Regions from separate parts of the Lelliottia jeotgali genome, predicted to be linked through region 1. Evidence: predicted binding sites of a transcription regulator. Region 1 holds the regulator's gene; each other region holds the start of a gene.
The links. The regulator PurR, encoded in region 1, represses purine synthesis genes. The targets are predictions, from matches to a motif close to CANGCAAACGTTTGCNTG.
Positions count from the first base shown of each region.

Region 2: a site for PurR is predicted at 955-972, ahead of JBO43_RS19825 (nucleobase:cation symporter-2 family protein). Genes of this name have one in related genera too.
Region 3: a site for PurR is predicted at 1,163-1,180, ahead of gcvT (glycine cleavage system aminomethyltransferase GcvT). Genes of this name have one in related genera too.

Region 1 is NZ_JAENMQ010000001.1:28,954-31,147, forward strand. Features, by position in the region: gene punR (DNA-binding transcriptional activator PunR) at 1-786, shown strand, start outside; gene purR (HTH-type transcriptional repressor PurR) at 805-1,830, opposite strand; gene cydH (cytochrome bd-I oxidase subunit CydH) at 2,127-2,194, shown strand, end outside.
Region 2 is NZ_JAENMQ010000013.1:120,561-122,754, reverse strand. Features, by position in the region: gene JBO43_RS19825 (nucleobase:cation symporter-2 family protein) at 1-903, opposite strand, end outside; gene recG (ATP-dependent DNA helicase RecG) at 1,007-2,194, opposite strand, start outside.
Region 3 is NZ_JAENMQ010000008.1:85,598-87,791, reverse strand. Features, by position in the region: gene gcvT (glycine cleavage system aminomethyltransferase GcvT) at 1-1,068, opposite strand, end outside; gene ubiI (FAD-dependent 2-octaprenylphenol hydroxylase) at 1,516-2,194, opposite strand, start outside.

The DNA.
Region 1 (2,194 bases):
TGGCTGGCGGTTCCGCTGTTTGAACGCCGCCATCGCGATGTCGTGTTGACGCCTGCGGGCGTGTGGTTTTTGAAGGAAGGGCGATCTGTTATCAAAAAAATGATGATCACCCGCGAACAATGTCAGCAGATTGCCAACGGCTGGCGCGGTCATCTCGCCATTGCGGTGGATAACATCGTCAAACCCGAACGCACGCGCCAGATGGTGGTCGATTTCTATCGCCACTTTTCAGACGTTGAGCTGCGCGTGTCGCAGGAGGTGTTCAACGGCGTGTGGGATGCGCTGTCGGACGGCAGGGTAGAGATGGCCATCGGCGCAACGCAGGCGATCCCGGTGGGTGGACGCTATGCGTTTCGGGATATGGGGGCGTTGAGCTGGACCTGCGTCGTCGCCCGCGATCATCCTCTCGCCGCGATAGAAGGGCCGCTGAGCGATGACACGTTGCGCAACTGGCCGTCGCTGGTGCTGGAAGATACGTCGCGATCGCTGCCGAAACGCATCACCTGGCTGCTGGATAACCAACGGCGCGTGGTGGCCCCTGACTGGGAAACCTCGGCGACCTGCCTGTCGGCTGGCTTGTGCGTCGGGATGGTGCCGGTGCATTTCGCACGTCCGCGTATAGATCGCGGCGAATGGGTGGCGTTAACCCTGGAAAACCCGTTCCCGGATGCAGCGTGTTGCCTGACCTGGCAGCAAAACGATATGTCACCGGCGCTGGAATGGCTGCTGGCCTATCTGGGAGATAGCGAAACGCTGAACAGAGAGTGGTTGAAGGAGCCGGAATAACCGGCCCCTCAGAGGCGATTAACGACGATAGTCGCGGAACGGACCGTCAGCGACGGAGCGGCGTTCAATCAGGCGCGGGTGGACTTCAATCGACTGTGACTCTTCACGTTTGCTGACGATGCGGTCCATCAGCATGTTAAAGGCGGTTTCACCCAGCGAGTCTTTCGGCTGGTGAATCGTCGTCAGCGCCGGAGTGAAGTAACGGGCGTTGCGCACGTTATCGTATCCGATTACCGAAATATCCTGCGGCACGCGTAAACCAAGCTCATCTGCTGCGCAAAGTGCGCCCATCGCCATAATATCGCCACCGATAAAGACCGCGGTTGGGCGATGTGACTGGGAGACAATCTGCTGCATCGCGCGATAGCCGGATTCCGGTTCGAAGTCGCCCTGCACGATCCAGTTTTCTGGCACCGTGATCAGCGCTTCTTCCATCGCTTTCATAAAGCCAGCCAGACGACCAGCACCAGTATTACGCTCCAGTGGGCCTGGGATCACGCCGATTTCGCGGTGACCGCGTTCAATCAGGTAACGGCCCGCCATATAGCCACCTTCAAAGGCGTTGTCGTTCACTGAATCGGTGAAATCGGCGCGGGTATCGCCCCAGTCCATGACCACCATAGGGATGTGACGATACTCTTCGAGCATCGACAGCACGGATTCCGGATATTCAGAACACATTACCAGCAGGCCATCGACGCGCTTTTGCGCCATCATCGACAGGTAAGCACGCTGTTTTTCCTGGCTGTTCCAGGCGTTACCCAGGATCAGGGTGTAGCCCTTCTGGAAACAGTTTTTCTCAACCGCTTCGATGATTTCCGCAAAATAGGCGGCTTCGCTGCTGGTCGCCAGCAGTCCGATCGATTTAGTGTGATTCACTTTCAGGCTGCGCGCTACGGCACTTGGGGAGTAGTGCAGTTCTTTGATAGCTGCCCACACGGCGTTGCGCGTCTCTTCCGCAACAAAACGTGTTTTGTTAATTACATGTGATACGGTTGTAGTGGAAACGTTTGCGCGTTTCGCCACATCTTTAATTGTTGCCATTACATGTCACTCCAGACCATATCTTAAACTCCTGAAATACTTAAAGGTAAACGTTTGCCTTCTCTCACCCTTATCTCGCAATGTGAATTGCGATACGCCGGGAAAACGACTCAAAACGTCAGGAGGGGGTCAGTGGCCGGTACGCTTATAAATTTAGCGTGGAATTTTGTCTTATCTTGATGAAAAGGGGAAGCGCAAAAACGGTTATCAGTCTAAATCCAGGAAGATTTTTGGGGTAAACTGTGTAAAAATGAGCAAGCTCACTTTTCGTGGGGTGATTAAAAGGAGAAAAATTGATGAGTGCCGATCTTAAGTTTTCGCTGACCACTACCGTTATTGTGCTGGCTTTGATTGTTGCAGCAGG
Region 2 (2,194 bases), on a different contig from region 1:
GACTGGCTGTTCGGATACGTCAGACGTCGCGGTGATATCGCCGATGGTTTCCAGCGAAGTGATCATGAACACCAGCATCAGCGGCAGCAGCAGGTTCCAGTCAATGCCTAAGCCGTAGTACAACGGCGTGGGGACCATGATCAGCGGGCTGTCGGTCTGTGCGGTGTTTTCCGGCAGCATGCCCAGCGCCCACGCCATCAGGTAACCGGCCGCCATAGCAATCACCAGCGACGCAACGCGCAGGTACGGGTTACGCTGGCGGTTGAGCAGGATAATAATTGCCAGCACGACACCCGCCAGCAGCAGGTTTTTCGGTGCGCCAAAGGTATGGTCGCTCATCGCCGCATAGCCGCCACCGATAGACGTCAGGCCAACCTGAATCAGCGACAGACCGATAATCATCACCACTACGCCGGACACCAGCGGCGTAATCACGCGACGCGCCAGATGCAGAACGCGGGAGATCGCCATCTCCGTGCAGCTTGCCAGCATCAATGTACCGAACAGAGCAGCCATCATTGTCGGGACATCCGCACCGCCAGTTTTCAGTGCAGTTCCGCCCATGATCAGTGGCGCAACGAAGTTAAAGCTGGTGCCCTGAATCGACAGTAACCCCGACCCTACCGGACCCCAGGCTTTAATCTGAATAATGGATGCCACGCCGGAAGCGAAGAGCGACATGCTGATGATGTGCTGCGTGTCTTGTGCCGGTAAACCGAGCGCCTGACAGATCAACAGTGCAGGCGTGATAACGGCCACGAACATCGCCAGCAAATGCTGGCTCGCGGCAAACAGCGTTTGCGCCAGCGGGGGGCGATCTTCGAGACGGTAGATTAATTCACTATTATGATGAGTCTTCGCAATCGGTTGCGCATCAGGAGACTCTACGGCGTTAACGGACATCGGCGGCAATCCCACGGTGGAAAAGCGGGCATTTTATCTGACCGGATGGTAAAAGCAAACGATTGCATTTATAAATTATACAAACTGTTTCTGTCAGTGTTTATTAGGCGTTGGAATAACGCTCGGTTTCCGGCATCCAGCGCTCAATTAATGCGACGGCCTGAGCGGGATAACGTTCATGAATGTGACGTGCGAGGCGCTGAACCTCTGGGATCATGGCCTGATCGCGCAATAAATCCGCAACTTTGAATTCAGCGTTACCTGTCTGACGCGTTCCTAATAATTCGCCAGGACCACGGATCTCAAGATCCTTTTGCGCAATGACAAATCCATCGTTGCTGTCGCGAAGCACCTGCAAGCGCATTTGTGCCGTTTTGGAAAGCGGTGATTTGAAGAGTAGGACGCAATGGGAGGCCACCGCGCCACGTCCGACGCGGCCACGCAGCTGGTGGAGCTGCGCAAGACCCAGACGTTCCGGGTTTTCGATGATCATCAGACTGGCATTGGGTACATCCACGCCGACTTCGATAACTGTAGTGGCGATCAGCAAATGCAGCTCGCCCTGTTTGAATGCCTGCATCACGGCCTGCTTTTCAGCAGGTTTCATTCGACCATGAACCAGCCCGACATTCAGCTCGGGAAGCGCTAGCTTGAGCTCTTCCCACGTCGCTTCTGCGGCCTGAGCTTCCAGCAGATCGGACTCTTCAATCAAAGTACACACCCAATAAGCCTGACGGCCCTCTTGAGTGCAGGCGTTGCGGACACGCTCGATGATTTCGTGGCGACGGGTATCCGGAATGGCTACGGTGGTGACCGGCGTACGGCCAGGCGGCAATTCGTCGATAGTTGAGGTGTCCAGATCGGCATAGGCAGTCATCGCCAGGGTGCGTGGGATAGGCGTGGCGGTCATGATCAGCTGATGCGGGTGAAAACCCTGTTGAAGTCCTTTCTCCCACAATGCCAGGCGTTGATGCACGCCAAAACGGTGCTGCTCATCGATGATCACCAGTGCAAGGCCGTTAAACTGTACCTGCTCCTGGAAAATGGCGTGAGTGCCGACAATCATCTGTACCTGACCGCTGGCGATGGCTTCTTGCTGTACCACACGCGCTTTGCCTTTCTGCTTCCCGGCAAGCCAGCCGACTTCAATACCAAGCGGTGCAAACCAGTTGCGGAAGTTATTCGCATGCTGTTCGGCCAGCAGTTCGGTCGGAGCCATTAACGCGACCTGCTTACCATGCGCAATGGCGCGCAACGCAGCCAGGGCGGCGACCAGTGTCTTACCTGAACC
Region 3 (2,194 bases), on a different contig from region 1:
AAAAATCGGTTTAGTCACGCTGACCGGCATTTCACGGTTGCGGATCTGCACCACGGCAGTCTCGCCAATTCCGGCCGGGACGCGCGCCAGCGCAATGCTGTAGCCCAGCGTCGGTGAGAAGGTCCCGCTGGTGATCACACCTTCATGAAGATTGCCGCTGGCATCGGTGAAGCGCACTGGCAGTTCATTACGCAGCACGCCTTTCTCTTTCATCACCAGGCCGACCAACTGCTCGGTGCCTTTCTCGCGCTGCAGTTCCAGCGCTTCACGACCAATGAAATCACGGTCTGCCGGTTCCCACGCGATGGTCCAGCCCATATTGGCCGCCAGCGGAGAGACGCCTTCATCCATCTCCTGACCGTACAAATTCATCCCGGCTTCCAGACGCAGCGTGTCACGCGCCCCCAGACCGGCCGGTTTTACGCCTGCTTCAACCAGCGCACGCCAGAAGTCAGCGGCTTTCTCGTTCGGCATCGCAATTTCGTAGCCCGCTTCACCGGTGTATCCGGTGGTGGCGATAAACAGATCGCCTGCCTGCACGCCGAAGAACGGCTTCATGCCTTCTACAGCTTTACGCTGTTCATCGCTGAACAGAGATGCGGCTTTGGCCTGCGCGTTTGGCCCCTGCACGGCGATCAGGGAAAGATCGTCGCGAACGGTGATATCAACGGCATATTTGGCGGCGTGTTCGGAAATCCAGGAAAGGTCTTTTTCGCGGGTGGCGGAGTTAACAACGAGGCGGAAGAAATCTTCAGTGAAGTAATAAACGATCAGGTCATCAATCACGCCGCCGGAGGCATTGAGCATCCCGGTATAGAGCGCTTTGCCTGGCGTCTTGAGCTTTGCAACGTCGTTCGCCAACAGATAACGCAGAAACTCCCTGGTGCGACTGCCGCGTAAATCGACGATGGTCATGTGGGAGACATCGAACATCCCGGCGTCGGTGCGCACTGCATGGTGCTCATCGATTTGCGAGCCGTAGTGCAGCGGCATCATCCAACCGTGGAAATCGACCATGCGCGCGCCGCATAACGTGTGTTGTTCGTACAAAGGAGTCTGTTGAGCCATCTTGTCCTCGTTGATTAAGCAGTGCAGGGCAATCTTGCGTTTCGCGCGAAATTTCTTACCACGAAACCCGGCGTCGGCATCACTGCAGGACGTCGACGCAAACGTTCTCTTTTCCCTGAAGTTACCACCGAACCCGGCGATTAACCATAAGGTAAAACGGGTCATCACATTAGCTTATGACCAAAAAACGCTAAAAAGCCTACAGAGTTATTCACTGGCAAAATGCGATTTACCCCGCATAAAATTAACTTAAATTTCACAATATTTAGCACAGGCTGATATTTCCTGCGGAAAAACGCGCCTATTTTCCGTCATGAAAAAAATGCGACATTAGATAATATAATGCGAAAAGAGGCGTGAAATTAGAATATTTCAAACGAGGGAAACATCCCGGCACAAAGGCCGGGAGAGGAAAGTGTGATGGGGGTCTAATTTAACGTTTTGTGCTTAACGCAGCCACTCGGGGAGATCGTTTAAGCCCATCGCCTGACGCAGAAGTTGTGGTTTAACGCCGGGAAGCGTGTCCGCCAGTTTCAGACCAACGTCGCGCAGCAGTTTTTTCGCCGGATTGTTTCCGGCAAACAGCTCGCGAAAGCCCTGCATCCCCGCCAGCATCATCGCCGCGCTGTGTTTACGACTGCGCTCGTAACGTCGCAGATAAAGATGCTGACCAATATCCTTGCCCTGGCGGTGCAGACGACGCAGTTCGTCGATAAGTTCTGCGGCATCCATAAAGCCCAGATTGACGCCCTGCCCGGCCAGCGGGTGAATGGTGTGCGCCGCGTCGCCTACCAGCGCCATTCGGTGCGAGGCAAACTGGCGCGCATAGCGCCCGGTCAGCGGGAACAGCTGGCGCTCACTTTCAAGCGAGCACAGTCCGAGACGGTTATCAAAAGCCATGCACAGCGCCTGATTGAACTCCTCAGGGGTGGCGGCTTCCATCTGCTGCGCCTTTTCCGGCACCAGCGACCAGACGATAGAGCAAAGATGCGGATCGCTTAACGGCAGAAACGCCAGGATACCATCGTTGTGGAAAATCTGCCGCGCCACGCCGCCGTGTGGCTCAGTCGTGCGGATCGTCGCTACCAGCGCGTGGTGGCGGTAATCCCAGAAGGTCAGCGGGATA